Regions from separate parts of the uncultured Spongiibacter sp. genome, predicted to be linked through region 2. Evidence: predicted binding sites of a transcription regulator. Region 2 holds the regulator's gene; each other region holds the start of a gene.
The links. Region 2 encodes sigma-54, which starts transcription at its own class of promoters, with help from an activator protein. Its sites were predicted from a motif close to TGGCACANNNNTTGCNNT; they were not measured.
Positions count from the first base shown of each region.

Region 1: ABNS66_RS06965 (WecB/TagA/CpsF family glycosyltransferase) is a predicted target of sigma-54. The motif match lies at 6,588-6,605, and genes of this name have one in related genera.
Region 3: flgA (flagellar basal body P-ring formation chaperone FlgA) is a predicted target of sigma-54. The motif match lies at 5,351-5,368, and genes of this name have one in related genera.

Region 1 is NZ_CAXGPO010000010.1:40,389-50,544, forward strand. It holds gene ABNS66_RS06940 (glycosyltransferase family A protein) at 1-10, opposite strand, end outside; gene ABNS66_RS06945 (polysaccharide pyruvyl transferase family protein) at 13-1,104, opposite strand; gene ABNS66_RS06950 (O-antigen ligase domain-containing protein) at 1,122-2,429, opposite strand; gene ABNS66_RS06955 (hypothetical protein) at 2,369-3,775, opposite strand; gene ABNS66_RS06960 (polysaccharide biosynthesis/export family protein) at 3,797-5,074, opposite strand; gene ABNS66_RS06965 (WecB/TagA/CpsF family glycosyltransferase) at 5,315-6,556, opposite strand; gene ABNS66_RS06970 (response regulator) at 6,768-9,485, opposite strand; gene ABNS66_RS06975 (response regulator) at 9,773-10,156, shown strand, end outside.
Region 2 is NZ_CAXGPO010000025.1:12,066-22,221, reverse strand. It holds gene rapZ (RNase adapter RapZ) at 1-225, opposite strand, end outside; gene ptsN (PTS IIA-like nitrogen regulatory protein PtsN) at 228-677, opposite strand; gene raiA (ribosome-associated translation inhibitor RaiA) at 707-994, opposite strand; gene ABNS66_RS11370 (RNA polymerase factor sigma-54) at 1,064-2,557, opposite strand; gene lptB (LPS export ABC transporter ATP-binding protein) at 2,701-3,426, opposite strand; gene lptA (lipopolysaccharide transport periplasmic protein LptA) at 3,428-3,985, opposite strand; gene lptC (LPS export ABC transporter periplasmic protein LptC) at 3,972-4,544, opposite strand; gene ABNS66_RS11350 (HAD hydrolase family protein) at 4,545-5,066, opposite strand; gene ABNS66_RS11345 (KpsF/GutQ family sugar-phosphate isomerase) at 5,080-6,048, opposite strand; gene ABNS66_RS11340 (ABC transporter substrate-binding protein) at 6,250-6,924, shown strand; gene ABNS66_RS11335 (BolA/IbaG family iron-sulfur metabolism protein) at 7,010-7,237, shown strand; gene murA (UDP-N-acetylglucosamine 1-carboxyvinyltransferase) at 7,273-8,538, shown strand; gene hisG (ATP phosphoribosyltransferase) at 8,602-9,249, shown strand; gene hisD (histidinol dehydrogenase) at 9,252-10,156, shown strand, end outside.
Region 3 is NZ_CAXGPO010000003.1:63,236-73,391, forward strand. It holds gene ABNS66_RS02725 (flagellar basal body P-ring protein FlgI) at 1-74, opposite strand, end outside; gene flgH (flagellar basal body L-ring protein FlgH) at 86-769, opposite strand; gene flgG (flagellar basal-body rod protein FlgG) at 782-1,567, opposite strand; gene ABNS66_RS02740 (flagellar basal body rod protein FlgF) at 1,580-2,320, opposite strand; gene flgE (flagellar hook protein FlgE) at 2,351-3,568, opposite strand; gene ABNS66_RS02750 (flagellar hook assembly protein FlgD) at 3,624-4,292, opposite strand; gene flgC (flagellar basal body rod protein FlgC) at 4,300-4,701, opposite strand; gene flgB (flagellar basal body rod protein FlgB) at 4,705-5,109, opposite strand; gene flgA (flagellar basal body P-ring formation chaperone FlgA) at 5,438-6,133, shown strand; gene flgM (flagellar biosynthesis anti-sigma factor FlgM) at 6,214-6,519, shown strand; gene ABNS66_RS02775 (flagellar export chaperone FlgN) at 6,516-6,908, shown strand; gene dinB (DNA polymerase IV) at 6,956-8,020, opposite strand; gene ABNS66_RS02785 (hypothetical protein) at 8,159-8,560, shown strand; gene ABNS66_RS02790 (DUF1244 domain-containing protein) at 8,568-8,858, opposite strand; gene ABNS66_RS02795 (hypothetical protein) at 8,979-9,572, shown strand; gene ABNS66_RS02800 (helix-turn-helix transcriptional regulator) at 9,569-10,156, opposite strand, start outside.

The DNA of each region.
Region 1 (10,156 bases), on a different contig from region 2:
AGGTCGTCATGGCTAGTGAGTCCAGTTACTGAGGGCCATTTTTTCCGCGTCGGCAAGGGGCAAACGGGGCGGGACATAGCCGCCCCGATGTATCGTCGCTATTGCGGTGCTTAGCGAGTCTTTGTCGACATGCCGGCTATCAATGGAAAAGTCAGTCGATTGCTGAATATCGCGGCACCAATTTTCGCATTTACGGTGATAGTTCAGGGAAATACACGGGGTATTGCTGAGGTAGGCAAAGACCGCCGCATGGAGTCGCATCGCCACGATCATTGATAGCTTGCTGATTTCCCTAACGGCCTCATAGGGGTTTGGGTTGTAGGGAATAATCTTGCAGGGCGTCTCGCCAAGCCGCGCGCATAAATCACGGTGTACTTGTTGATCTCCTAATGTGGGGTGCCCATTGAAGTCGATCAAGCGTATCTCCGCGCCGGTTTCGCGATGATGTTGAATCAGGGCGTCGGCGAGTATCTGGTTGCGCACATGTTCAGCGTTCTCATCGCCGGTGAGCCGTTCGACGGGACAAAGTGCAACGCCGATAGCGTTGTCGCGCTCGGGCATTAGCGCGTGCTGGAACGCGGGCTGGCTGATCATACTAGGGGCCAGGTCGAAGGTCAGTGCGGTATTGGCGTTGGGAGCGATACTGCGGGCGATATCGAGACTGGTGTTGTCTCTCAGCCCGGTAAAGGTGCAGGCATTTAGGAATGTTGCGCAGGCTTTTTCTGCCGCTACGTCATTGAATGGGCCCAGGCCGACGCCTGCTGCACAATGCTGGTTGCTGGTAGCGAGTTTTAAATAGTGGGTTTTTTGCGCAATATCTTTTGCGGTATGGAAGACAGATCCGCCGCCGATGATAATGTGCTCGCTGCGCGCCGCGGCCCAATACTTGAGCAGTCGATCCTGGCCTTTGAAGCGTTGCTTTTTTGCCTGCACGGCGCTTAGCTGCAGTTGCTGCAAGGCCTCACTGCCGCTGGCGCCAGTGGCGGCAATATTTCGGCTGTGATATCGGCGGCGCGCGCCCTCGGCAGCGGCGGCCATGAGCATATCATCGCCGGTATTTTGCATGCCGTAATAGCCGATAAGCAGGGTGTTGAAGGCAGCCATTTTTTTGGGGTTCCTAATCAGTGATGCGTTACTGAAGAACGCTGGCGGAGAATACTTTGTGCAATGGTGTCATTGCGAAAGGCGATGCCGATTAACACCAGCGCCGGCCAAAACAGATACGCAAGAATTTCCAGGTTTTCACCAAAGCTGAACATAATGAGTATTAGCATACAGGCTAAACCTGCGCGAGATACGCAGCATCGCTGGGCCTGCATGAGTAACAGTAATAGGGTGACAAGCATGGGAATCAGCAACGCCAGAAAGCCAACGACGCCCTTAACGAATAGTAGACCGTACCAGCTGTGGTGGGAGCCAATAGGCATATATTCCACTAGGTGAGGCCCTCTCTCTACAACGCCGTGTCCCCAAACAGGCGCTTCATCTCGCCAGCGCTGTATTGCAATTCTTGCCAGCGCCGAGCGGACTCGGCTCGAACCTGCGCGGGCAGCTTTGAATTCCGCAATGGAGCTTTCAGCGAAGGCCATGAGTTGGGTGGCTACAACGGCCACTGCTGATATGCCCACACCGCCAGTTAGCCACAGTGCCGGTGAGTTGAGGCGGGAAATGAAAAAGACCGCTGGCGATACGAAAAGCATTGCAACCAGTCCGGCGCGAGACTGGCACATAAGCACCATCGCGACACTGCCGATAATGCCGATCCAACGCCAGCGGATATTTTTTTCCTGCAGTGCAAAGACTAAGTAGAAATTGGCGAGTAGGCCGGCAGCTGGTGCCCAGGGGGTGAAAAAGCGCCAGCGGGGGCCGAGGGATTCGGGGTTAATGCCATAGAGCTGGAACTCGAAGAACTCCGGGCCGGGGCCGCCAATTACTTTGAGTGGCGAGATATAAATAGTACCGGGAATGGGGGTATACGCGGCGATAACAAATAGCGGAATTAACAACAGCGTATGCAGGCAAATAACGCAGCAGGCGCGATAAACCAGCTCTGCACGGATAGGTAAGGTGGCGCCAATTAGTATGAAAATAGCCAGCAGTGCCCAGCCCTTTGCCCAGCCGATCGTGGACTTGATCATCGCGGGCAGGCCGAGATAGAAATCCAAATGCCCCATAATCAAGGCCACTTCCATCACCAGCATGGCGACCACCCACAGTATAACCACGGGGTGCGGTTCAACTTGAATCGACCTGGCGCGCATCGGCGCAGGTAGCCACAGGTTGTAGGCCCAGTAGCCGAGCAGAATCCAACCGAGCACCGGCGCAATAATGTATACCGCGCCGAGGGCGTAAAACGGATAGGTAAGAATTAGAGCGTACCAAATCCACTTTTCGATAATATTTTCTGGAGCAATTGCTTGCGTTTCCACAGAAGAAATAATCCGAATAAAGCCATGCCGCTACCCAGCACACCGCCAATAATGGCCAGTAATTTATTGGGTGACGCCGGTTGGCTGGGAAGAGAAGGGGCTGCAAGTACCTGAATTAGCGGGTAGGACGCAAAGATATCGGTTTTGCTGGTATCGATCTGCGTGATCGCCGAGGTATAAACCGCTTCGGCTATTTGATAGTCGCGCTCGAGGTTCTCAAGGATCGCTGCTTCTTCAGCGTAGCGTTTTAAGTTCAGACCATGCTTAGTGATAGCACTTGAGAGCTGTTGAATTTTGCCAATGAGGCCTTCAATTTTGGCGAATGACACCAGCAAATCTTGAAAGAGAGCGCTCTGTTTGCCGGCATCATTCATGCTGATCAGCTTGATGGTGCCCATGTCGTTGTGGCCAACCAATTCTAAGCTGCGCTGTTGCAGGGCTTTGAGCGTGTTGTCTTGTCTCGCGCTTTCTTTTACCACCTGAGGGTGAGCCTGTCCCCACTTTGAGCGATACACCGCCAGCGTTGTTGTCGCGTTTTGATAATTTTCTAAATGCTCCCGAAACTGTTGGTCGGCATTCAGGATAAACGCGCTCGCTGCCAGCTGCGGAGTAATGCCTAAGTTGCGAGAAAGTTGGTCGACGTAATTGCTGACTCGGTCGCGCTCGGCCTCGGCTCGTACTTGCTCCTCTTTCAAACGCTCTAGGCGCAGGCTGAGCTCTTCATACTGACGGCCAGACACATATTCAGAGCTTTGCTTGTGCAATACTAAGGCGCGTTGCGCGGCTTCCAATCGCTCTTTATAGCTTTTTAGCGCTTGCGCAATACCTGCCTCGCGGCGGTCGAGCTCATCAGCGCGGAGGATTTCTATTCGGGTGTTAAACGCTGAAATTAGCGCCTGTGCCTGGTCCTGTGCGAGGCGGGGAGAGCCCGCTTTGGTTGCCACTTGGATAATGGTGGTCTCGTCTACGAGCTTTACCACAGGCTTGCGAAAATCCGCGTAGTCGATATTCAGGGCTTTCGCCGCGCCACCAATCACGCTGGTGCTCAGCAGGATTTCCTTGTAATTCACTCTCGGGTTAACACCCCTGGTGCCAAACGGTGAGCTACTACTGCTGCTGGCCTCACCGATGCTTTCCAAATTAACTTTGGTGGATACTGCCTTGCCCGGCAGCATAAACGCGAATTTACTGACGTACTGGGGCGCCGAGGCAATGTAGAGAAATACCATTCCCCAAATCATTGCAAAGGAGATCACCCCCACCACGATGTATCGCGTCCAGCGCGGTTTGTCAGCGGGCGCCTTGTAGAGTTGCAGCTCTTGATTTGGCTGTATCGTCGGTGTCATGTCACTTCTCAGCCGCGCAGATCAAAAGAGTGAAAAGGGAGTGGCGACGTCGACAATCGCTCTGGCGATATCACGCCAATTCCCTATTGTAGAGTCATAGCAGCTAACGGTGTCGTTGGGTAGTAAATAGGGATTGATATCGTCGGAATCTGGATTGCGCAGCAGTTCTTCGACATTGCGTTTCATAATTTCGCTCTCGCCACTGATGGGGTTAGTGCCCACCAACACGACGTAGCGTGAGGCATTGGTGAATTGCGTGCCGCCACTGCAGTTGCCCGATACCACCGCCTGATGTAACCGCGTGCCGTAGGGCATGCTGCTGCTGTACTTGCCCACTGCCGCAGAGGCGTTGTTGCTTGCTGGATTGGTCAAATTTGAAATGAACACCCGTATTCCCTTTGGCGTGATTTGACTCGGGCGAATCAGCTCGGCTTGCATGCAGCCTGCTGAGGGAACGATCACTTGATCGCCTGCAATCAACGGTACGTCGTAGGTGTGCTGGCCCGAAAATATCCCTGCGAGATTGATTTCTTGCTGCCAGCCGTCGCGAATCAGCAGAATTTTGTCTACACGCGCGTCAGGGCGTGCACCCGCTGCTGCGCGTATGGCTTCACTGAGGTAGCGTTTGGTGGGGTAGTCGCCGCTGATGCGAATTTTACTGTCGTCGGTCTGCGCGGGAATCAGGTCGTTGATGAGTACGCGGCCAGGCTCAAATACCGCGCCTGACACCGAAACCATAATGGGGGCCCACTGAAGCGGGCGCACACTGATGTGAAGGGTGTGGGCGAGAAACATCTGTTGGGCAACCAGCATGATGCGCAGGCGGTTCTCCACTTCTTCGGTGTCCAGTCCAACCACCTGCACCGGGGCGAGGTAGGGAAGCTCAATATTGCCATCGTGGTTAACCAAGTACTCGCCGCTGAACTCCTCCCCTTCATGGATGCGAATTTCGATTCTGTCGCCCGGTGACAGTGGCAGCAAGCGCCGGCCTTGGCTGTTTAACGATCGCGGGGTACCGGGATTTCGCCACTGCTGCGCTAAGGGTTCATCGACACGATAGTCCGCACTGTTCAGCGCCATGCCGCTGCCATCGGTCGAGCAGGTATTCACCGCCATGCGACTGCTAAACTCGTGGCGTTGTTCCACCTCTGGCTTGTCGCGCTCAGGCAGGCTTGTCGAAATATCCGGCATCGACGCACAGGCCGCCAGCGTTAATGCGACACTGGCGAGGACGGCGCGGCGGCAGCGTCGCGGCGTGAAAAGGCGGTGTGAAGATAGGGTCCATTTGGCAATGTTCATAGCGCTTTCCTGCTGCTGATTAGGTTGATCTCACTGCTATTGTGAGACGGCATATCTTGGATATTGCAGGGGGCGTGCCAGCTGATGTGAATAAAAATATGCTTTAAAAACAGTAGGATAGTGTTTTTTGTCGAGGGCGGTGAATTGCAAAATGCAAATCGTGGCTTGCGTTTGCATTTTGCGAATCATATTGCTGGAGGGTGCGCCACCGCAGTGGCGGTATACGATGTGGTGCGATCCTTAGCTCTGGCTGGCCTGCCGCAGCCTGAGTAGAAACAGAGGGTTGCCAATGATGTAGCGCTTCCACATCCGGCCCGGTTCTTGTAGTAGCCGCCAAATCCATTCCATACCCAACTCACGCAGCCACAGGGGCGCTCGGGAGACCTTCTCGGCATAGAAGTCGAACAAGCCGCCAACGGCGATGACGACTGGGCTATTTAGTTGCTCCCGGTGGGCGAGAATCCACTGTTCCTGGAGGGGTTGACCCATGCCGACCAGCAGCACGTCCGCCCCGCTATCGTTAATTTTATCGACGATGTCCTGGCAGTGCTGTTTGTCGAAATAGCCGTGCTGTGTGCCGGCGCTTCGCAAGTGTGGCTGTTGCTTCAACATTGCCTGCATCGCGGCATCGGCAATTCCGTCTTCACCGCCGAGCATGAACAGGCGCTGGCCGTGTTGGGCGAGTTGCTCGCACAGCAAAGGCAGCATATCGGTGCCGTTTATATTGCCCTTACGGCGAATACCGTTGCGCCGACAGGCCATTTCGATACCGCTGCCATCGGGCAGCATATAGTCTGCTTGATTCAGTTGTGATCGCAGTTCGCTGTTGTTGTAGGCGAGATTTAAGGTGTGGGCGTTCGCGAAGAAAACTGTCGCACGATGTCGATGTGTCACGTGCTTATTAATCACCGAAAGTGCGTTTTCCATTGAGATGTTGGCGATGTTTACGCCAAAAATCGTAAAACTGTCGACGTCTTTCAGAGTTTTGCCGCCGCTGTACAACAGGCCTGCTAGCAGCGATTTGCCGATGATGGCAGCGTCTGTTTTGAATCCCTGCTTGTCGGCGTATTCGAGATTGCAGGCCTCTTCGTCGATAAAGTCGATACCAGAAATTCGTCGCAGTTCGAACAGTGAAAACATACCTGGATTCAGGGTTTCGGTACCCGCTGCAGCGGGCTCTTGCTCGGTGCGCGCTCGGTAACCGACCAGTGCCAGCTCGCCTTTAATGACGTTTAGGAGCAACGGCAGGCGACTGAGGTTTACCTGATCGTGCAGCAGTAGGGCGGGCACGCCATCACCGGCAGCGCTGTGCAAGGTAACGCGGTCAACGATTTTTTTGCCTTTAATCAGGCGAAACAGAGTATGAGCGAAAAGCCACGGAGCGAAGGCTAACGCGGCTGCCACTGCCAATATACGGTCTGTTTTTTTTACACAGCGTAGCTGGGCGTTGAGCGATTTGTTGTAAACGGTGTGATGGCGCATGGTGGCATCCTCTCGGCTGTTTAGAGCTAAAGGGGCAATGCCTGTGCCAGACGCGTAAAATTATTTTAAGTCTATGATTTATAAGTGCTTGTCAAAGGGTTAGGTGGGTTTTTAACGGCGCAGAGAGTGGTTCGATAGCCAGCATGATTTGCATTTTGCAATGCAACTGGCTTGCCGGTGATGCTAAGCCGCACTGCGAGAAACATTAGGCTTAGACTGACCGCGCTTCTAACTCAGCGATCGCATGATGGAGGGCTTCTTTGCCTGACGAGAATTTCTCGCCGGATACCGAAAGTAGCTCCATAAGAAGCTGGGTATTTTCAGCATCGCAGCATTTTTCGATCTGCAAACAATAGTCCTGCAACGACGTTGCGCCGCAATAACCAAGATTACTTTTTGCGGAGTGTACGGCGTCGCGAAGCCCGGCAAGTGCTGGTTGATCGGCGGAGTCCGCAATCGCTGCAGTCAGAGACTGCAACTTATCAAGCTGCTCCACGACCATTTTTAAAATAATGAGCGCGGTCTCTAACCCTGTATCGACAACGAGTTGTTCAAGTATCGTGGTGTCTATCTCCGCGGCATACAGCGCTGCAGTGAGTGTTGCGGTGTTGCTCACGTCATCTTGGGAGCTGGACGCAGCGGTTTGTTCAACAGGCAGCCAGCACTCAAGTGTGTTCAGCAATTCATCGCGGTTCACCGGTTTAGACAGGAAACCATCCATGCCCGCGTCTTCACAGCGCTTTACATCGGTATCGAAGGCATTGGCGGTCATTGCGATAATTGGGGTGTTGCGCTCTTTACCGGGCAATTGGCGGATGTGTCGGGTTGCCTCTAAACCGTCCATTTCAGGCATGCGCAAGTCCATTAGCACCAAGTCGTAGCGGCCACTGGTTACGGCCATTAATGCCTCAATGCCGTTGGCGACGATGTCGACTTGATAGCCAGCACGCAACAACAGAGTCTTCGCGACTAACTGGTTCGCTTCGTTATCCTCTGCGAGTAGGAGCTTGTGCCGGCTTGGGTTTATTTCGTCGGTGATCTGTTCATTGGCGGGCTCCGATTCGGCGTCGCCGTCAAGAATGGCAAGGAGCTGGCTCGGCCGAAAGGGGCGATACATCATATGTTGGAAGCCGGCCTTGCTGCTGTGTTGCAAGAGTTCCGCCGAAAAATTGCGGTTGTACAGCACCACTTGTTGAATGGGGATCTGCTGCGCCATCAATAACGTGCTCAATTTTTCCGGTGTGGCAAAGCAGCGCATGTCCACGATCAGTATGTCGCGTGCAGATAATTTCGGAAGGTTCTCTAAGGCACGAATTGCGACGGCTTCTATGCCCAGCCAGTCCGCTTGTTGCAGTATGCTGGCAAGCAGTGTTTTGTTGTCGCTCCGCAAAAACAGCTTGCCTGTTGCGCGTTTTGGCTTTGCCAGGCTGGGAAGGTTAGTGTTGCTTGCATTGACCGGTATCTCAACGCGGAACCGGCAGCCTTCGCCTTTTTTGCTCGTCAGCGAGATTCTGCCGTCGAGCAATTCAGTCAGTTTTTTACATATGACTAAGCCAAGGCCCGTGCCGCCGTGAACGGCGCTGTCACTATTATCTACTTGAGAGAATTCATTAAATAACTTCTCTTGATCCTCTTCTGAAATCCCAACCCCAGAGTCGCGCACTTCAAGTACCAGTCCGAGTCGGCCGTCAGCCAGTTTTTCATCGGTTTGAGAGATTTTTAGATTTACGCCGCCAGAGTCAGTGAACTTAATCGCGTTATCGAGAAGGTTGGTGACGATACGCCGTACAAAGCTCAGGTCACTGATTACCGTTTTCGGTATGCGGGGGTCGATGCAGGCGGAGATCTCGATATCTTTATTTACCGCGCGAATGGTTGATACCTCCATCACGCGCTCACATTGCTCTAATAAACTGAACTTGCTGGAGTGAATTTCTTGTTGCCCGGACTCGATTTTTGAAAAGTCCAGCACGTCTTCTATGACGCTTAATAAACTATTGCCTGCCGCAAGTGAGGTCTCTGCCAGCATGCGTTGCTCGGTGGATAAATCGCCTTCAAGCAGCAGGTCCATACAGCCAATAACGGCGTTCAGGGGCGAGCGAATCTCGTGGCTCATATGCGCGAGAAAGCTGGATTTAGCCTTACTGCTTGCAACTGCGGTTTCCCTTGCCTGAGTAAGCGCTTTTTCCCGCTCGATGCGCGTTGTAATGTCTCGAATGGTTGCGGTAAAGAAGGTTTGCCCTTCGAATTCGGCAGTGGGAACAACGGTTAGCTCGCAGGGGAAGAGGCTGCCATCTCGCCGGATAGCTTCTACTTCTATCCGCGTATTCAGAACAGGCCCCTGCCGGGTCTTATTGAAGTTGGCCATGCCCTCGTTGTGAGATTTTCTCATGCCGTGGGGAATGACGATGTCCGCCACATGTTTACCGACCACCTCTTCCCGGGTGTAGCCAAAGAGTTGTTCCGCAGAGCTGCCAAATTCATGGATGACGCTCTTGTCATCAATGGTAATGATGGCGTCGAGGCTGGACTCGTACAGTGAGCGGGAGATGATTTCCAGGTGCTTTTGCTGGCGTTGAATACGACTCAGCCCCAATCGATCGGGGTAGATCGTCAGTAGAAAACGCCCCGCCGGCTCATCAGAGGCCGTAAGGTGGAGGATAAGCGGCTCGCCATCCATGGTTGCGGCAAAGCTTTGCGATGCGACGCCAGCCGCCGCCCCGGATTTGAGTGAATGCAGCGCAGCACTGGGCAGGCGGTCACGTAGTTTGTCTCCCGGACTGACTGACGCGAGAGACCGAAGTGTATCGATAGGGCCGCGGTGCAGAATGCGGGTAATGGTGCCCTCGTGGTCGATCTCAAATTCAGCCCAGCTTTCAATACTTCTGCTGCCAGCCTGCGGCTGCTTTGAGGGACGATCGTCAGTCATAAGCATTTACGTAGTCGCGAAAGGTAATCTGAGTATTTGATATCTGGTCGGCGCAGTCAATTTCCGCCTGGCTGGCCATATTGCTGAGTTGCAGAACAGTTTGCATTTTGCAAAGCAATATAGGATGTTGGTGATAAAAATTGTCGCTGTTCTGGCTGTCGTTCGCCGCAAAGCAGGCTAACAACATGATAGTTATAACAAAGTTGCTGTTGTAAGTACTTGGTGCCGATATTGCGTGGTCATGGGAGAAAATTATTTTCGCCACCGCAGCGCAGAGGTAAAAAATGATGGCCCGACCGCAAAGCCACTCACTAGTGACACGCAAAGTCTTGGTCGCCGATGATAGCTTGCCCGGCTTATTGGCAGTAAAGGCCATGCTTGAGGCTGAGGGCATCATCTGCGATACCGCCAATGATGGAAGCAGCGCACTGGCAAAAGCGCAACACGAGCGTTACGACGCACTGTTGTTAGACGAGCACATGCCGGGGCTGCAGGGGTCGGCGATATGCGTTGCGCTGCGAGGGGAGTCGGGCCCTAACCAGCATGCCATGATTATTTCGCTCAGCGGCGAACAAGGGAGCGGGCACCGCGCGGTAATGGACGCAGCGGGCTTTGACGCGATGTTGGCGAAGCCGGTCAGTAAGCTGGCGCTGGTGTCCGTACTGAGCGAA
Region 2 (10,156 bases):
GCACAGTTCTTGGAAGCGGGCGAGCTCCGTTTGTGAGTTTCTCGCATCGATACAGACAGCAACCTGCTGATGAACTTTCAGTGTGCTTTGAGAGAGTTCGGTAACGAGTGCGGGTAGCAGTGACACCGGCAGGTTGTCGATGGCGTAGAAACCTTCGTCTTCGAGCTGGTGCAGCGCCGTGCTTTTGCCCGAACCTGAGCGGCCGCTGAGAATAATAAGCTTCACGCCTAGCTCGCTACCGCACGTTCATAAAGACTGCTGTCGCTGTCTGCGCTGCGAAGCTGCTGGCGGAAAGCGTCATCGTTGAAGGCGTTGGCCAAGCTTGCCAACACTTTAATGTGTTCGTCGTGTGCTTCGGCAGGAACGATCAACGCAAACACTAAGTCCACGGGTTGATCGTCTATCGCTTCGAAGTCGATAGGCTCGGCAAGTTTAAGCAGCATGCCGGTAATTTCGGTGCACTGCTGGCTGCGACAGTGGGGAATCGCAACCCCGTGCCCGATACCTGTGCTTCCGAGTCGCTCGCGGGCGAGCAGTTCGTTGAACAGTTCGTCGGCGTTGAATTGCGCATTATCCTCACTGACAAAAATAGAAATTTGTTCCAGTAGGCGTTTCTTGCTGCCCACAGACGTACCGCAGTGGGTACGTCCGGGGCTGAGTATTGAATCAAGGGTCATGTTTACGTTTCCGGAACATCCCCGGGCCTTTAGTGGCCCAGGTTTTTCTCCTTGTGTTTAATAAGCTGGCGATCGAGCTTGTCGGTGAGGCTGTCGATGGCCGCGTACATATCCTCTGATTCACAGGTGGCGAACAGATCGGCGCCAGCCACATGTACGGTGGCTTCAGCTTTTTGAACCAGCTTTTCTACTGACAAGGTAACGTCGGTATTGGTGATATTGTCGAAGTGCCGTTGCAGCTTGGCGAGTTTGTTGTTGACGTAATCGCGAAGTGCCGGGGTAACTTCAACATGGTGACCACTGACGGTTATTTGCATATCTTGCTCCTTCATCGCTGAGAACATCCGGCGCCTCCCGGCGCGTTGTTTGGGCCTTTTGGGGCCTTATTAGACCAGTCTTTTCCGTTCGTTAGAGGGCGGAATGACTAGTGATTCCCTGTACTTTGCAATGGTTCGCCGGGCAACTTTGATGCCTTGCTCGGCCAACAGTTGGGTGATTTTGCTGTCGCTTAGCGGTTTTTTGGGATTTTCTGCGGCAATTAATTTTTTGATTAGTGCACGAATCGCCGTGGAGGAGCATTCTCCTCCGGTATCGGTCGAGACGTGGCTGGAGAAAAAATATTTGAGTTCGTAGATGCCTCTCGGGGTATGCATATATTTTTGCGTGGTAACCCGTGAGATCGTCGATTCATGCATGCTCACTGCATCGGCGATATCGTGGAGCACTAGCGGTTTCATCGCTTCGTCGCCGTACTCCAGGAATCCGCGCTGGTACTCAACAATCTTGGTGGCGACTTTCATCAGTGTTTCGTTGCGGCTCTGCAGACTTTTAATGAACCAGCGCGCTTCCTGGAGGTTGTCGCGAATATAGTCTTTGTCGCTGCTGGTGCCGCTGTCTTTGGCTAGCGATGCGTAGTGGCTGTTAATTTGTATTTTCGGGGCGATGTCCGGGTTTAACTCAACCAGCCAGCGGCCTTCTTTTTTGCTGACGAATACGTCTGGTACCACATACTCCGTTTCGTCGTTACCCACGCAGTCACCAGGAGTGGGGTTCAGCGTTTGAATGAGTGCCAGGGTGTCGCGCAGTTGGTCTTCTTTTAGCCGGCAGCGGCGCATGATTTGGTTGTAATCACGGTTGCCGAGCTGCGGCATATGCTGCTCGACAATCTGCAGCGCTTCAGTCAGGTATGGGGTGTCTGGGGAGAGCTGTCGAAGTTGAATCAGCAAGCATTCTTGAAGGTCCTGGCCGCCAACACCTGGGGGGTCAAACTGCTGGATGAGGTGAAGGACGGCATTCACTTCTTCTATTTCGATATCGTCGTCGTCGAAGGCGTCCACCAGCTCTTCGGGGCTGACGGTGAGCCGCCCTTTTTCATCGATCGCGTCGATGATGGCATCAGCGACGATGCGATCAAGTTCTGAAAGCCGGCTGAGGTTGAGTTGCCAGCGCAGGTGGTCCTGGAGCGACTCTGAGCTGCCGTGGCGATAGTCATTGTTGTAGTCGTCGTCGGCGCTACCGGCCGTGGAGGAGCTAGGTGCGGAGCTTTGGTAGACGTCTTCCCACTGGCTGTCTACCGGCAAATCTTCGGGGATGTCGCTGCGCTCGGCCCATTCACTGTCAGCGTCGTTGCTGGGCGCCTCCTCAGCAGAGGTCGTTTTGCTGTCAGCCTCATTGGCGTTACTTTCGCTCTGGCTGTTGCTGCTCTGGGGTTCCGGGCTGTCGCTGTCTTCCTCTACTTCCAGCAGGGGGTTGGAGTCCAGTGCCGACTGAATTTCCTGTTGAAGGTCGAGGGTGGAGAGCTGTAATAAACGAATCGCCTGTTGCAGCTGGGGCGTCATGGTCAGCTGCTGACCGACTTTTAGCTGGAGCGATTGTTTCATAGGCAATGACTTCTACTACAACCATACCTGAGGGATTAAATGCCGTTATGTAGCCATAAACGACGATGCTTCAGGGTCAGTGTAGTCCCGCAGCCGCACCGCTGCAATAGGCGTTTAAAGCAATTGCTGTGCCGATTTTTTGATCAAAGGGTAAATGTGTCGCCGAGGTAGATGTCCCGCACGATTTGGTTGTTGAGCACGGCCTCGGCATTGCCCTCAGCAACGATGCGACCTTCGCCAACTATGTAGGCTTTTTCGCAGATATCGAGGGTTTCTCGCACGTTGTGGTCGGTAATTAGGACGCCGATGCCGCGCGCCTGCAGGTGGCGAATAATCTGCTGAATATCGTTCACCGATATGGGGTCTACCCCGGCAAAGGGCTCGTCGAGCAGAATAAAACTGGGCTCGGTGGCCAGTGCTCGTGCAATTTCTACTCTGCGCCGTTCCCCGCCCGAGAGCGCCATACCCGGCGATTGGCGAATATGGGCAATGTGAAATTCTTGTAGCAGTGCATCGAGCTTTTCTTTGCGTTGCTTGCGGTTCAGGTCGCTGCGGGTCTCCAATATCGCCATGATGTTGTCAGCGACGCTCAGCTTCCGAAATATGGATGCTTCCTGAGGGAGGTAGCCGACGCCGTGTTTGGCCCGACCTTGGATGGAAAGCGGTGTCAGGTCTTTGTCGTCGAGCTGAATGCGGCCGCGGTCGGCGTTGACGATGCCGACGATCATGTAAAAACAGGTTGTTTTTCCCGCCCCGTTGGGACCCAACAAGCCGACTATTTCACCGCTGTTAATACTCAGGGAGACGTCTTTGATTACCTCTCTGCCTTTGTAGGCTTTAGCGAGGTTGCTGGCTTTCAATACGGGCATGTTAGCGGGGAGTCTCCGGGGTGTCGGGGGTGGTGCTTGGAGCAGGGCTATCGGTATCACTCACGCCCTGCTGAGGCTGTAGGGTCATTTGTACCCTGCCATCGAGTTTGTGGCTGCCGCCATCGGCAATGACCATTTGCTTGCGCCCGCTGTATACAATGCGATCGCCACTGATCTTGGAGCCCTGATGTCGGATGGTGGCATCTTTTTGCAGCAGGATTTCCTCGGCATTTAGGCTGTATTCTATGAGTCGGGCACTGGCGACCACGACGCCTTCCCCGGCGCGGGGTTGTTGCTCAAAATGGGCGGGGCTGCCATGGGCAATAACCTTGGTTACTTTTCTGTCAGCCTCGACAATAATCAGCTTGTCTGCGCGAATAATCAGGCTGCCCTGCGACATATTGACGTTGCCCGTGTAAATGCCGCGATTGTTTTCATAGGTGGCTTTATCTGAGCTGAGGTTGATGGCCTGGCGGCGGTCATCGGGCAAGCCGTGCACGCTGCTGGCGAGGCAGAGCAGGGCGCTAATAGCGAAGGTGCGTAGATTATTGCGGTTCATAGTGTCCTTTTACCTTCGCGAGCAGCTCGACTTTCTCGTTAACGAGGTCGGCCGTCATGCCCTCCGACTGGGTTTCGCCATTGGGTAGTTGCAGTCGCAGTGGCTGATCCGTTGCTACCAGGCTTTGCTCCAGGTCAATGCTGAGTTGCTCTGTGTGGATTTGTGCTTCGCGAATTAAGTCTTCAACAACAACACTGCCACGCAACTGCAGTTGTTGGCCATTTTGTGACAGTGTGCCGGTAATGGCTTGCGCCGTCCACGGCCGCTGCTCGCCGATATTGCCGATGTAGAAGGGCTGATTGAGCTGGATGTTGCCCGAGGAAATCATGCGTTCGGCACTGTCGGCGCGCCAGCGGTATGCCACATTGCCGTCTTGGCGATATTTCAAGCCTTCGATGCCCTGTAGGTGGGAGTCAACATCGGGGATGGCTTCGAAGCTGTCAGTCAGGCTCAATTTCCCGCTCTCACTAAATTGCGTGAGGTAGATCACGGTGCCCGCGATAGCGGCCAGTACCGATAGGACCGATGCAGCGTTGATATTGAATGACGGCGCAGCCATTTACAGGAACTGCTCAAGTGCGTCGTTGAGCTTGCCTTGAGACATCAAAATAAGCTCGGCGATCTCTCTCACAGCGCCACTGCCCCCTGCGGCACGCGTTTGCCAGTCGGCATGGCGAGCGACGAAGTGGTGACCATTGGCGACGGTAATGCCCAGGCCCGCTGCTCGAATCGCGGCTAAGTCGGGTAAATCGTCACCCACGTAGGCGATTTGATCGTAGCTTAGCTTGAGGTCTTGGCGCAGTTCTTCGAGTGCCGTGCCTTTGTCTTCCCTGCCTTGGTAGATTAACTCGATGCTCAGTTCTCGCGCGCGTCGCAGCAGCAGTTCAGAGGTTCTGCCGGTGATTATGGCGGGGCGGATGCCGGCGTCGCGCAGCAGTTTAATACCCAGCCCGTCAAGGATGCTGAACGCTTTCATTTCCTCGCCGCTATTGCCAAAGTAGAGGCTGCCATTGGTCAGTACGCCGTCGACATCCATTGCCAGTAGGGTGACCGTTTTTGCTTTTTCGAGAATGGTTTGCATGGTGTTCCCTGTTTTAGGCGACGCCGGCTTTAAGCAGGTCGTGGGTGTGGATCACGCCTACTGGTTTTGCGTGATCGTCCAGAGCGACCAAGACGGTGATTTTATTATCTTCCATAATGCGCAGTGCTTCTGCGGCCAGTGTGCCGGGCTTGATGCTGCGGCAGTTGGCGGTCATCACGTCGTCTATTTTCGCTTGGTGAATGTCAATGCCGCGGTCGATCGCGCGCCGCAAGTCGCCGTCTGTGAAAATACCCGCCAGGCTGCCGTCTTCATTGAGTACCGTGGTCATACCCAGCGCTTTACTGCTCATTTCCAGCAGGGCATCGCTGAGCTTGGCGCCAGTATTGATGTGCGGTATGGCTTCCCCGGTGTGCATAATATTGTCGATCTTCAGCAGCAGGCGTCGACCCAGCGCGCCGCCGGGGTGAGAGAAGGCAAAATCATCGGCGGTGAAGCCGCGGGCCTCCAGTAACGCGATGGCGAGCGCATCGCCCATTACAAGTGTTACGGTCGTGCTGGATGTCGGGGCAAGATTCAGTGGGCAGGCCTCTTGTTCTACGCCGACGTCGAGATGGACATCCGCGCTGCTGGCGAGCTCCGAGTTGGGCTTTCCCGTCATGGCGATCACGGGTACGGCCAGCAGCTTAAGCAGCGGGATCAGGGTGACCAGTTCTGCAGTTGACCCCGAGTTTGACAGGGCTATCACCACGTCGCCGGCGGTAATCATCCCCATATCGCCGTGGCTGGCCTCCCCGGGGTGTACAAAAAATGCGGGGGTGCCTGTACTGGCCAGGGTCGCCGCCAGTTTGTTGCCGATGTGGCCCGATTTACCCATGCCGGTGACAACGACTCTGCCCTTGCAGTTTAGAAGAAGTTCGCAGGCGCGATTAAAGCTGTCATCGATACGCTCGCCGAGCGCGTCGACGGCGTCTCCTTCCATGCGAATAACGCGTTTAGCAGTGTCGAGATAAGAAGATGCCATCGTTGGGAGGAAACCTCGTTATTGCAATAATGCCGTTAAGCGGCGGCTAATTTTCGCTATGATAATTTCCAATGTGAAAAATTAACAGGTTTACCTCGTCGTCGTGCGGGGAGCCAATTCCGTAAACTGCTGTCTTAGCAAGGGTGTAGGGCAGGCTATTCGCGGTAATGCGGGTCGTGGCTTAACTATCGGAGATAAAAAATGTTCAAACAAATGCTTTTGGCGCTGGGTTTGGTGGTATTTGCGGGCGCCGTGTCGGCGGCTGACGCACAGCGCGGGCCTCATGAAGTGGTGGCGGGTACCACGCAGGAATTGATGAAAGTGATTGAAGAGGCGCGCGAGTACGTTGCCGAAGATCCGCAACGCTTTAACGACGAAGTGCGTCGAATTATGGATGAGGTTGTGGATTTCCAGAGCTTTGCTCGCGGGGTAATGGGCAAATACGGCAGTCGTGCGTATTACCAGAGCTTGCGCACCAAAGAGGAGCGGGAGCAATTTCGCGACAATGTGATTCGCTTTACCAAGAACTTCAAAGACGGTTTGATCAACACCTACGCAAAGGGTCTGCTTGGTTTCAATGGCAACAAAATAGAAGTACTTCCGCTGCCTGCTGATGCGGATTTGTCCGGTAGCGTCGGCGTGCGCCAGCACATCTACGGCGAGCGCGCTGAGCCCTATGAAGTTGTTTATACCCTTCGCCGTGGGCGCGACGGTAACTGGATGCTGCGCAACGTGATTATCGAGGGGCTGAATTTGGGGTTGATCTACCAAAACCAGTTCACTACCGCAGTGGCGACCTATGATGGCGACATTGATAAAGTGATCGACAACTGGACGGTTGCTCCGAGAGAGGTGATGGAGCAGGCCGCCAAGTGAAGACCTGCGGCGGTCTTCTCGCCAAGACCGCCGCAATTGCGTACAATTCGTCGCCTAATTTTTGTATTTACGGAATACCTTAGGCATGCAAGCAGAACAGATCCTGGCGCGACTCCGCGAACACTTCGCAGATGGTGTTTTTGAAGTGAGTGGGGAAGGTAATCATTACGATGTGCAAGTGATCAGCGATGCCTTTGCCGGTCTTCGCCCGGTGAAGCGTCAGCAGCTGGTATATGCCGCCGTGAACGACTGGATTAAAGACGGTTCTCTCCACGCTATTAATATTAAGGCGCTGACCCCTGCCGAAGCCTGATGGGCAAATAGGTAGTTGGCGGCGCAGGAGCTCTCATGGATAAATTGTTAATCCGCGGCGGTGGTCCGCTCAGCGGAGAGATACGCGTTTCAGGTTCAAAAAATGCGGCCCTGCCGATACTGGCGGCGACTCTGCTATCCAGTGAGCCGGTAAGAGTCAGTAACCTGCCCCATCTTCACGATATTACTACCATGATCGCCCTGCTGCGTAGCATGGGTACTGAGCTGTTGGTTGACGAGAAACTCTGCGTTGAAATCAACGGTGCCACAACGAAGCAGACCACCGCGCCCTACGAATTGGTGAAAACCATGCGGGCGTCGATCCTAGTGCTTGGTCCGCTTTTGGCCCATTTTGGGCGCGCCAGAGTGTCTTTCCCCGGCGGCTGTGCGATCGGCAGCCGTCCTGTTGATCAGCATTTGCGTGGCCTGGAGGCCATGGGCGCGCAGATCGACGTCGATGAAGGCTACATTACCGCAACCTGTCCCAACGGGCGGTTGAAGGGCGCCCATATTTTGTTTGATATGGTCACCGTCGGCGGCACCGAGAATGTTCTTATGGCGGCGTGTTTGGCCGAGGGGCGAACAGTTCTGGAAAATGCGGCGCGAGAGCCAGAGATTATTGACTTGGCGAATTGCTTAATCGCTATGGGAGCCAAGATTTCCGGCCATGGTAGTGCAACCATCACCATTGATGGTGTAGAAAAGTTAGGTGGCTGCAGTTATTCGGTGATGCCAGACCGCATAGAGGCGGGAACCTACTTAGTTGCCGCTGCAGCAACGCGCGGCAATATTAAACTGCGGGATATCGATCCCAACACGCTAGATGCTGTGTTGGTTAAGCTTGAAGAAGCCGGCGCGAAAATTGAGCATGGCGAAGACTGGATTAGCCTGGATATGGAAGGCCGACGTCCCAAGGCCGTGAGTTTCAAGACGGTGCCATACCCGGGATTCCCCACAGATATGCAAGCGCAGTTCACGGCGATGAATGCGGTAGCTGAGGGCGTTGCCAAAGTGAGCGAAACCATCTTTGAAAACCGCTTGATTCAAACCCACGAAATGAATCGTATGGGTGCGAACATTAGCGTCGATGGCAATACCGCGTTGATTACCGGAACTGAACGCCTGAAAGGTGCGCCGGTAATGGCCAGCGACTTGCGCGCGTCGGCGAGTCTGGTGATTGCTGGTTTAGTGGCTGACGGTGAGACACTCGTGGACCGCATCTACCATATTGACCGCGGCTACGAGTGTATTGAAGAAAAGTTCTTGTCGCTCGGCGCCGACATTCGCCGGGTCAGCAGTTAAAAAATATTAGTCTGGCCATTGCCGCAAGTATTGGCGGTAAAGCCTAATTCGGGAGTTGTAAGCGTGGATCAGCCAATTACCATAGCGCTAACGAAGGGGCGTATTCTCAAAGAGACGCTGCCTCTTTTGGCGGAGGCGGGTATTGAACCGCTGGAGGATATTTCCAGTAGCAGAAAGTTGATCTTCGCGACAAATCATCCCCATATTCAATTGATCGTGATTCGAGGTACGGACGTACCCACATACGTAAAGCTGGGCTCGGCTGATATCGGCATTGCCGGTAAAGATATGCTGCTCGAGTTAGGGGCTGAGGACATGTATGAGCCTCTGGATCTGAACATCGCGCGGTGCAAGCTAATGACCGCTGGGCGGGTGGGCGAGCCGCTGCCTCAAGGGCGCGTGCGCGTTGCGACAAAGTTTGTAAACGTTGCCCGCCGCCACTTTGCCGAGCGCGGTATTCAAGTGGAATTGATCAAGCTTTACGGTGCCATGGAGCTGGCGCCGCTGATGGATCTTGCCGATCTAATCGTCGATATCGTTGATACCGGTAATACCTTGCGAGCGAACGGTATGGAGCCCCTGGAACTGATCTCCCCAGTGAGTTCGCGGTTAGTGGTGAACCGGGCGGCAATGAAGCGCAAGCACGCGGTCATTCAGGGCATTATCAACGATTTGGAAAAGGCAGTTAGCGCACGAGCCGCGGAGGCCTGAAAATGAGCAAGGCAGTGATCAACAGAATGAGCCGCAGCGCGCCGGACTTTGATGCCCGGCTCGATGCTTTGCTCGCCTGGGACTCTGTGTCGGATGCGGGCGTGGTGAGTACGGTCGCCGGTGTGCTGGGCGATATACGTGAGCACGGCGACTCGGCGCTGCTGGACTACACGCGCCGTTTCGATAACGTGGAAGCGGCGTCAGTTGCCGAGCTGGAGTTCAGCCAGCAGCAGTTGCACGCGGCATTGCAGCGTATTGATGCGCAGCAGCGGCAGGCTCTGGAGCGGGCGGCGGAGCGAATTCGTTTGTACCATGAGCATCAGCGTCAGGAGTCGTGGCAATATCAAGAGGCTGATGGAACGGTGCTTGGCCAGCAAGTGCGGCCTATGGATCGCGTGGGTTTGTATGTGCCGGGTGGCAAGGCAACCTATCCTTCGTCAGTATTAATGAATGCAATTCCAGCCAAAGTGGCTGGGGTGGCTGAGTTGGTTGCCGTGTCCCCCACGCCGGGTGGTCAGGTGAATGATATGGTCTTGGCCGCTGCCGCCATTGCCGGGGTGGATCGGTTGTTTGCGATAGGTGGCGCGCAGGCGATTGCGGCACTTGCCTATGGTACCGAAACCATTCCCAAGGTGGATAAGATCGTCGGGCCTGGCAATATCTATGTCGCCACGGCAAAGCGGCAAGTTTTTGGTAGCGTGGGTTTGGACATGATCGCGGGCCCCTCCGAGATACTGGTCGTTTGTGATGGCAAAACCGATCCCAACTGGATCGCCATGGATTTGTTCTCGCAGGCCGAGCACGACGAAGACGCGCAATCATTATTGATATCGCCCAGCACGGAATATCTGGATCAAGTGGCGGCAAGCATCGACCGGCTTTTACCGACAATGGAGCGCGAGGATAT
Region 3 (10,156 bases), on a different contig from region 2:
GAGGCGGGTATGGCCAGCATAAAAAGTACGACTGCCAGCAGGCGTGGAAATAGAGATGGGCGGTGGTTGTTCATCGTTCTCACCCTCAAAATGGTGACAGTACTGACTGGAACAGACGCCCCAGCCAGCCCATGGAATTGGCATCGGCCAGCGCCCCTTTGCCGCTGTAAGTAATGCGTGCGTCGGCAACTTTGAACGAGGGCACCGAATTGTCGGCAGCGATGTCTTCCGGGCGAACAATGCCCTGAATACGGATAAACTCGTCGCCCTGGTTGATGGTTACCCACTTCTCACCGCGCACTCGCAGACTGCCATTGCGCAACACCTGTGACACGGTAACAGTGATACTACCGGTCAGACTGTTGCTCTGGCTGCTGCTGCCCTGCCCGGCAAAGTCCTGGTCGCTGGACACACCCGTCGACAGCACTGGCGTGCCGTTATGAGTCACGCCTCTGCCGAGTAGCGTCACAGTAGGTACCGAGATATTGCTCTCTTTAGCCGTCGCCGTGTTGGACTGCTTACTCGCGTCTGTCTTCTCGGACAAAATAACGGTGATGACATCGCCTACCTGCCGGGCGCGGCGATCCAAAAACAGGCTCATGCCATAGCCCGCCTGATAGATCGAACCGGGATTTTCGCTGTTGCTGTATTGCTGCTCCGGCAACTGTGACTCCCACACCTGTTCGTCGCGCTCTGGTGCTTGGGCGCAGGCCGTGAGTAAAGCCACAGTAGCGAGCAGAAAAAGGCGGAAGTAGCGTGATAGGTTCATGGCGTCGCCCACTTACAGGTTGTTATTCACGTACTGCATCATTTGGTCGCTGGTGGAAATCGCTTTGGAGTTCATCTCGTAAGCGCGCTGGGTCTCGATCATATTCACCAGCTCTTCCACCACATTCACATTGGAGCCTTCCAGCGCCCCTTGCGCCAGTGTGCCCAAACCGCTCAGGCCGGGCGTGCCAGTTTGCGGCGCGCCGCTGGAAGCCGACTCCAGATACAGGTTTTCACCGCGCGCTTCTAAGCCAGCCGGATTGATAAAGTCTGCCAACTGTATGCTGCCCAATTGCACCGGCGCGGAGTCACCGGCGATCATCGCGCTGACAACCCCATCGGTGCCGACGGTAATGCTGCGCGTATTGGCAGGCACTGTAATACCCGGCTCAACGATGTAGCCGCTGTTAGTAACGATCTGCCCTTGGTCGTCCAATTGGAATGAACCATCGCGGGTGTAAGACAGGCTGCCGTCTGGCATCCGCACCTGAAAAAAGCCGTTGCCATTGACCGCTAAATCCAGGTTGTTATTGGTTTGCGTCATGGTGCCTTGGTTAAAGATTTTCTCAGTCGACACCACTCGAACCCCGGTACCGACCTGCATACCGCTGGGCAGACGAGTTTGCTGGGAAGATTGCCCGCCCACCTGACGGTAGTTTTGATAGAGCAGATCTTCAAAAGACGCGCGGTCGCGCTTGAACCCAGTGGTATTGGCGTTCGCCAGGTTGTTACTAACCACCTGCATGCGCGTGTTCTGCGCATCGAGACCGGTTTTGGCTACCCACAATGATGAATTCATATACCTATCCTCTTATTCCATTCTCATCAGGCGCGCACCGGCTTCGGATACCGTATTTGCGGTATTCATCACCTTCACCTGCATTTCAAAACGCCGGGCCAGTTCGATCATATTGACCATTGCCTCAACGGTATTCACGTTCGAACCTTCCAAGGTACCCGGCGAAACGCGAACACTGGCATCGGCGGCTGGCGTGGTGCCATCGAGCGTTCGAATCAAACCGTCCTCGCCCTTGCGCAACTGCTCAGGTTCGGCGCTGACCAAACGAATGCGATCGACGGTTACTAATGACTCCGGCCCAAGACCCAGTGGCACTATCGACACCGTGCCGTCGCTGCCAATCGTCAAACTGTCGTGTTCAGGCACCGCCAGCGGTCCGCCATCGCCCATGACGGGCTGTCCGGCGCCATTGATCAGCATGCCATCGGCCGTCAGGTGAAGATCGCCACGGCGGCTCAGTGCCTCCTCACCCTGGGCGTCCTGCACGACAAACCAGCCCTGTCCTCGAATCGCGACATCCAGATCGCGACCGGTGGTCATCAGGGTGCCTTCACTGAAGTCGCTCAGGCGTGACTCCACCACCGAGTTGACGCGTGTTTGATGGCCCGCTCCCTCTACCGGCTTTGACATCAGCGCATGGAAGTCCGCGCGAAAGCCCGCAGTGCTGGCATTTGCCAGATTATTGGCATTGCTGGCCTGCGCCATTTCCGTGTGTTTGGCCGCGGTCATGCCGAGATAAAGTAGCCGGTCCATACCTGCCTCCTAAAGCGATGAATACCCGCCTTAGCGGATATTAATAATCGCCTGAGTAACGGCGTCAGATGTCTGGATCATCTGGGTGTTCGCCTGGAAGTTACGCTGCGCGGTGATCATTTCCACCAATTGCTCAGTAAGATCGACATTGGAGCTCTCCAATGCACCCGCCTGCAGCAGACCAAAGTTAGAGCTACCCGGCTCACCCACACGCGGACTACCGGAAGAGAAGGTTTCCGCCCAGGCCGTGTCACCCTGTTGTTGCAAACCATTGGGATTAGAGAAACCCGCCAATGCGACCTTACCCAACTGGGATGACTGGCCGTTGGTAAAGCGCGCAGACACGACGCCGTTGCTCGCCACTTCGATACCGGTCAATCGCCCTGTGGTGAAGCCGTCCTGCTGCAAGCTGTTCACACCAAACTCATTGCCGTACTGCGTTGATGAGGTGAAATCCAGCGAGAGGTCGATCGCTGCCGCGCCGTTGTTGGGGTCGTAGGAAGGCACAGTCACAATGCCCGAAGCGGGGCTTTGCAAGGTACCGGTATTATCAAATGACAGCGTATTGCCCAGGCTCACCGGGTTGTCGTCGATATAGACATTTTGCTGCCAGGTGTTTGCCGCGGGGTCTTTCACAAAGTACAGCGTTGCCGTGTGCAGGGTACCCAACGAGTCGTAGACGGTCATCGACGTGGCGTGGTTATAGCTCGACGCTACCGTTGGATCGAAAGGCGTCGAGGTCGGCACTGGCGCATCGCCGGGCAGGTTCACGCCGATATCAGCGCGTGTCGATGCTCGCGGCGCGTTCTCGGTGACCTGCAGTTGCAAATCAGACAGCGAACCGGTGGCAAAGTCGCCATTGGTGGTTGCCGGATACACCTGCAAACGGTCGTTATTGTTGTTCACCACAAAGCCTTCCCGGTCGACACTGAAGGCGCCAGCGCGCGTGTAGGTCACGCCACTTGAGCCCTTCATGGTAAAGAAGCCTTCGCCACTAATGGCAAGGTCCAGGTTGTTGTCGGTGAAGTCGATGTTGCCCTGCGAAAACTGCTGAACAATGGTATTCAAACGAACACCTGCGCCGGGCGTGGTTTTGGTTACATCGTTATTGGATGTTGCATACACATCGGCAAAGGATGTGCGGGAACTTTTAAAGCCAGTGGTGTTAACGTTGGCAATGTTGTGAGCGGTGACGTCCAGGTGCGATGACGCTGCGTTCAGTCCACTCAATGCAATACGAAAGCTCATAGTTATACTCCTGCTGCGATCACTCGCGAATTGATCAATGAATGCGCCGAAGCGCCTAGCTAATTTCCTTTATTTGCGACATCGAGACCGTACCGACACCATCAATTTGCACCGTGGGGCTACCGCCACCACTGGGCAAACTCACGCTGCGTACGGGGCTGCGAATATCCGTTTGCAAGGCCTCTACACTGTTGCCGTTCAGGTATTGCGCGCGAATTACATAATTGCCTGCGGGCAAGCGCTCGCCGTCCAGGCCGCTACCATCCCAACGAAACGACACCGGTCCCGCCGCCTGCGGTCCTAACGCCACCTTGCCCAGCACCTCACCCGAGGGCGCCAAAATCTCGACATCGACCGCTTGCGTGCTCACCGGCAGTGTTACCTGACCGCTTACCGCGCCCTCTGATGGCAGGGCGACAACATCACTGCCAACCAGCACCTCTTTACCGATCAGCGAGGACGCATCCAGCAATTGACCGCCGTACAGCGAACTCGTCAGTGCAGCCAGGTTGTCATTCATTTCGCTGATGCCGCTCACCGACGTTAGCTGCGCCATCTGGCTGATAAATTCCGTGTTGTCGGTGGGTTTAAACGGGTCTTGATTCTTAAGCTGCTGCAGCATCAGTTTCATGAAGTCGTCTTGGCCCAGCGAGGAGGCTTCTTTTTTTGCCGTACTCGCCGCACTCTGCTGCTGCAATTGTTCAAGCGTTCGCAATTCCATCATTCAGTTCCTACTGTTTACCGAGCTGCAAGGCCCGCAGGGTCAGGGTCTTCACCGTGGAAAACACCTCGGCGTTGTTCTGGTATGAACGGGAGGCGGACAGCATATTGGCCATTTCATCAACGGTGTTCACATTGGAGCCGTAGACATAGCCCTGCTCGTCCGCCATCGGGTGGCCCGGCTCATAACGCTTGGGAACAGGAGCATTGCTCTCGCTAATACCCACAACCTCGACACCGGCGACGCCCTGCTGGCGGTCCAGCACGGTGGCAAAAACCGGCTGTTTTGCGCGGTAGGCAGCCTGTTCACTGCTGGCCACCGTATCCGCATTTGCCATATTGCTGGCGGTGGTATTCAAACGCAGCATTTGCGCGTTCATCGCCGCAGCGGCAATATCAAGGGGATTCGCCATCGCTTATTGACCTCCCTGAAGAATCGATTTAATTCCAGAGAACTTACTACTCAGAAAACTCATAGTGGCCTGATAGCGCATGCTGTTATCGGCAAATGCCGCTTGCTCCACATGGCTCTCCACCGTATTGCCGTCGACTGAAGGCTGCTGAGGCATGCGGTACATCACCGGCGCCTGCCCCGCCGCTGGAGCGACCGCTTCGGTAATATGCGCCGCATTGCTGCGACTGAGCGATAACTGCTGGCCCTGCGCTGCCTGGCCCAGTGCTTGTTTAAAGTCGATATCGCGTGCCTTGTAGCCGGGCGTGTCAGCATTGGCTATATTGGCGGCCAGCAGTTCGGTACGCTGCTGGCGAAGCAGCAGTGCCTGCTGGTGTATACCGAGTGCCTTATCAAAATTAATCGCCATAAATCTGTCTCGCTAAAGTTATGGGCTGCGCTGCCGATACACTGGATAAGGGCGCAAAGCCTTTGGCGTTCGACATGTCCGACGCAAAGCGCGTGCCACTTTTTTATTCCTATATTTTTCAATATGTTATAAAACCGACGCCAACAAACCGTCGGTTTTTCGGCAAGCCCTTGCCGCCAGTTTCACCGGCGAGCGGCAAGTCTTTGTCACGCCTTCTAACACTCACTCTATTTCGCAAAACTGGCATAGCAATTGCTGCTCACCTCATAAAGCCGCCGCGCCGACAAAAACTTGGCGCCGCAAATTAGTAGTGAGGGAATAAGGTGTCATGATCTGGCGCGTAGCAATCACCATTGCTCTTCTGAGCAGCGTCTGCCCGAGCACTCTGGCAAGCGCTGGCGTGGAGTCAGCGCAGCGTATTAGTGCTACTGCCAGCCAGTTCATTGCCAAACGCCACCCCTGGCAAAACGAGAACACCCGTATCACCGTGGGCGAACTCGACCCGCGCACCCGTCTGGCAAAATGTAGTCAGCGACTACAGGCCTTTTTGCCGCCCGGCGCGAGCATCCGGCGGCGCACGACGGTGGGCGTGCGCTGCGAAGGTGTTAAGGCATGGAAGGTGTACCTGCCGGTAACGATCGCGGCATTCACTAAGGTCATGGTGAGCAAGCACCCTATCGCTGCCGGCCAGCGAGTGACTGAAGCGGATATCACTTGGACAGAGCGCGATGTATCGAGTCTGTCATACGGATACCAAAAGGGCCTTGGAGGTCAGGGAATGCTCAGCCGACGCAGTATTCCCCAGGGCGCGGTTATCACCGCGAATATGCTGGAGGCCCCAGCGATGATAAAGAGAGGACAAGAGCTCAAGCTCATTAGCCGCAGTACTGCCATTAACGTCAGCATGAAGGGCCGTGCCCTGCAAGACGCGGCGAAGGGTGCTCGAATACGGGTGGAAAATATCAGTTCAGGCAAACAGTTAGAAGGTATTGTCATTAGTGGTAATACGGTACGAATCGAATAAAAAAAAGCTAAAGTTTTATCGATAGCTGCCGTTAACTGTCATAAGGCATACCATCAACGCCAATGTAATGAGGAATTATCATGGTCGATCGAATTAATGGCGGCCCACTCGGCCAGCCAAGAAGGCTCGACAGTAACCCGTCTTCAAACGCGACCAACGCCGCGGATGCCGGTGCCACTTCGCCGCTCGAATCGGCAAGCACACCAGCTGCTGATAGCAGCCTGGTTGATCGCGCTCGAACCGCAATTGCCGGCAGCGACGGTATCGACCGTCAAAAAGTGGAGGCGATTAAAACCGCAATTCGCAACGGTGAGTTCACCGTCGACAGCGAACAGGTGGCAAAGGCCTTTGTCGATCTGGAACGACTGACAGATCCTAGCGCATGATGACCGATACCGAGCAACAGTTACTGGCCCATAGCCAGCGCTTTGAAGCGCTGTTAAACGAAGAGTTGGCGGTGCTGCGCGACCACGGCGACGCCGACCGCCTGCGCGAGCTTGCAGAACAAAAAATGGATTGCTGCCAGCAATTAGAGACGCTCGAGCGCCTGCGCCAACAGCAGCAGCCAGAGCGGGCGATGTCTGCAGAGGTGACTCAGAGCCTGCGCCGCTGTCGCGACCTGAATGAGCGTATCGGCAGCCTGCTTAGTCGACAGCAAGATTACAATGAACAGGCCATGCACATCCTCGGGCTGGGCAGCCCCGCCCTGCGCACCTATGGCGCCGATGGCCAAACAGGCGCGTCAGCCTACAGCAGACGCCTTGGCGAAGCCTGAATACAAACAACGCAATCTTATCAGCACCGCGCCGGCGCCCGCCGTCGCTAGAAAAGGCTGAGCTGCTGTTGCTCTACCGGCGCGGCGAAACGAACACCCACACCAATCAAGCGAACCGGGCAATGCAATCGCGCCCAGGCCTGTATCATCAGCGGAGGCAGGCAGGCGGGGTCAAGCTTGCCTTCCTGGCGCAATTCGATGGTCGTTACCTTAAATTCCCTGCTCTTCAACTTAACAAACGCGCCCGCGATAGCCTGTTTACTATGTGGCTGCAAACGCCGCTGTAGTTCGTCTATGAGTTGGGCAAGCGCTGCATCCGCGGCCTCCCCTGGCGACAGATCCTCGGCAAACGTGCGCTCAACGCTCAACGATTTGCGCTGCCTTTCGGCCTTTACCGGCCGCGCATCCACACCGCGCGCATAACCATATAACTGCCGCCCAAAGCGACCAAAACGCTCCACTAAGGCCAGCTCGCTCCACCCTTGCAGCTGCTCGCAGTTTTCGATGCCCAGTGCCGCCAACTTCGTCGCCATCACTTTGCCGACGCCGTGAATCTTGGTTACTGGCAGCGCACGAACAAAGTCATCGACCTGATCGGGCCGTATCACCGTAAGCCCGTCAGGTTTTTGCCAGTCGCTGGCAATCTTCGCCAAAAATTTATTCGGTGCAACGCCCGCGGAAATAGTAATTCCCACTTCGCGAGCAACCGCTTGCCGGATCGCTTCGGCAATGCGGCTGGCGCTGCCCTGAAAATGCGGCGACTCGCTGACATCCAGGTAGGCCTCATCCAGGGACAACGGCTCGATCAGCTCGCTGTAGCGACTAAATATTTCACGAATCTGCGCAGCAACATGGCGGTACTTATCCATATTCGGCGGGACCAAAATCAGCTGCGGGCAACGCTGCAATGCGGTTGCGGTCGGCATTGCCGAGTGCACACCATAGGCGCGCGCCTCATAGTTGCAGGTAGCGATCACGCCGCGCCGACTGGCCTTGCCACCAATGGCAATCGGCCTACCGCGCAAACGCGGGTCATCACGCATCTCCACCGAAGCGTAAAAACAATCGCAGTCGCAATGAATGATCTTTCTCGTGTTGAGCACCGACACCATGGCGCAGAAAACCCGCTTAAGCCAAATACTGTACAAACATACAGACTTTACGCGAGCAGCTAGCGCTTGTCACTCATGGTAGTGAGGTATACTGTGCGCCACACCACCCACGTTGAATTAAAAAGGAATGCCGTAGCAATGAGTATTGGCAGTTGGACCCCGGACTCTGAAAAAGCCGCTATCACCATTGATCGAGACTTTCTCGAGCGCTGTATAGCACTGAGCGATGACGCGTCCCTGGCAACACTCCCCTCGCCGTTCACTGAGGAGGAGCAGCAGCGCTATAGCGCCGTCATGCGACTACCCGCTGCGCCCTGGCAACTCGCTGTGGCCGATTTCGACAACGCTGAGCTACAGGCACTCATTCGCTTCTTCACTGTTGCCGAAGAACGGATTAGCGGCTGGGAAGCTGGCGCAGAATCCCCCGCCATTTGGATCAACAAAGTGTTGCGCAAACGCGGTGAAAAGCTATCTGTTGAGACACTGCGCTGGATTCGCGCAAATAGCCGCAATCGCTTTATCCCCAATGGGGGCCTCTAGGGCGCTGCTACTTCTGCTCTTTATTAAACGCTGCCAGCGCTTCGGGGCTGGCTTCTTTTTGGTATTTCGATTTCCATTGCGAATACGGCATGCCATAGACTCTTTCGCGCGCCGCGTCGTAATCCACCTCTATGCCCTGCTCTTCGGCTGCAGCCGCATACCACTTCGACAAACAGTTACGGCAAAAACCCGCCAGGTTCATTAAGTCGATATTTTGCACATCTTTGCGGCCGTCCAAATGCTCGAGCAAGCGGCGAAAAACCGCTGCCTCTATCGCATCGCTCTGTGACTTGTTCATAATTTGTTCACTCATTCGCTGCATTACTCTGTTCATTATCAGGAAATTTGCTATGTTAAGCCAACGAACAGACTTCCTGCTCGCGACGTACCCCAACACTTTATGACGGAGTCAGAAAGCATGGCTAAACAAAAACTAGACCCTGTAGCGCTGATCAACCGGGAGATTGAATCTCTGGAAGATAAAGTAGAAAAACTACGCGACCGCTTAATATCCGACGCGGATAAAGCACTGGAGCGCGCTAAGGCGCAAACTGAAAAAGCGCGAGCGAAAATTCGCCAGGAGCAGGAAAAGCTGCGCGAGCTGCAAAAGAAAGCCAAAGAAAATATGGATGCCCGCATACAGCGTCAGGTGGAGCGCGCCCACAAGGCCGTGGACTCTGCGCGCGAGCTTGAGGTGGACGCCAAGGCGCTGGTCATTATGGCCCGCGAACAAATGCAGGATTTAAAGGCTGACTATCAGCGTGCCAAGGCTCTGGCTAAGGCTGCCCGCGATGCTGCGCGCGACTTCGACAAGAAAAACCCACCTAAGAAAGCGGCCGCTAAAAAGGCAGCGGCAAAGAAAGCCCCTGCTAAAAAAGCCGCAGCCAAAAAGGCACCAGCAAAAAAAGCCGCTGCTAAAAAAGCACCAGCAAAAAAAGCTCCCGCTAAAAAGGCCGCAGCTAAAAAGGCCGCAGCCAAAAAGGCAGCCGCTAAAAAAGCGCCCACCAGCTAGTCGTGACGATCGCTGGCCGGCTCACCGGCCAGCGTGACGACACTATTCAAAATCAACTGAATTAACTGCGTTTGCCGCGCGACGCCGGTTTTCGAAAACACCGAGCTGAGATGCGACTTAGCCGTATTCCGAGAAATATTTAAGCTGAGCGATGCCTCGTCCAGGCTTTGCCCGTTAACCAGTCGCACCGCCAATTTAGACTCTGCAGGTGTTAAACCGAACAGTTCGATTAACACATCACTAGGTGCCTGACGCGGTGCCATGGGGTCACTAATGAACACCGCTACGGCCGGACGCCGCTCACCACCGTGGTCACTGTGCGGCAGGGGTCGTATCAGCAGGCTTAAGCCACTCAATGAGCTGGCACCTGCAAGGCGAAAGGCGCGAACACAGCCTGCCTCGCGCTGGTGATGCGCCTGTATTACCTCGCCAAGTAGCATTTTGAAGTCTTGCTGCTCACGCCGATTTTCAAAACTCAGGCGCCCTCCCTGCAATGCGACACCGCGCCCCTGTGCTAACAGGCGCTCGGCCACTGGGTTGCTATTTAAGCTATCGCCGTTGGCATCCAGGGTAATCACGCCCAC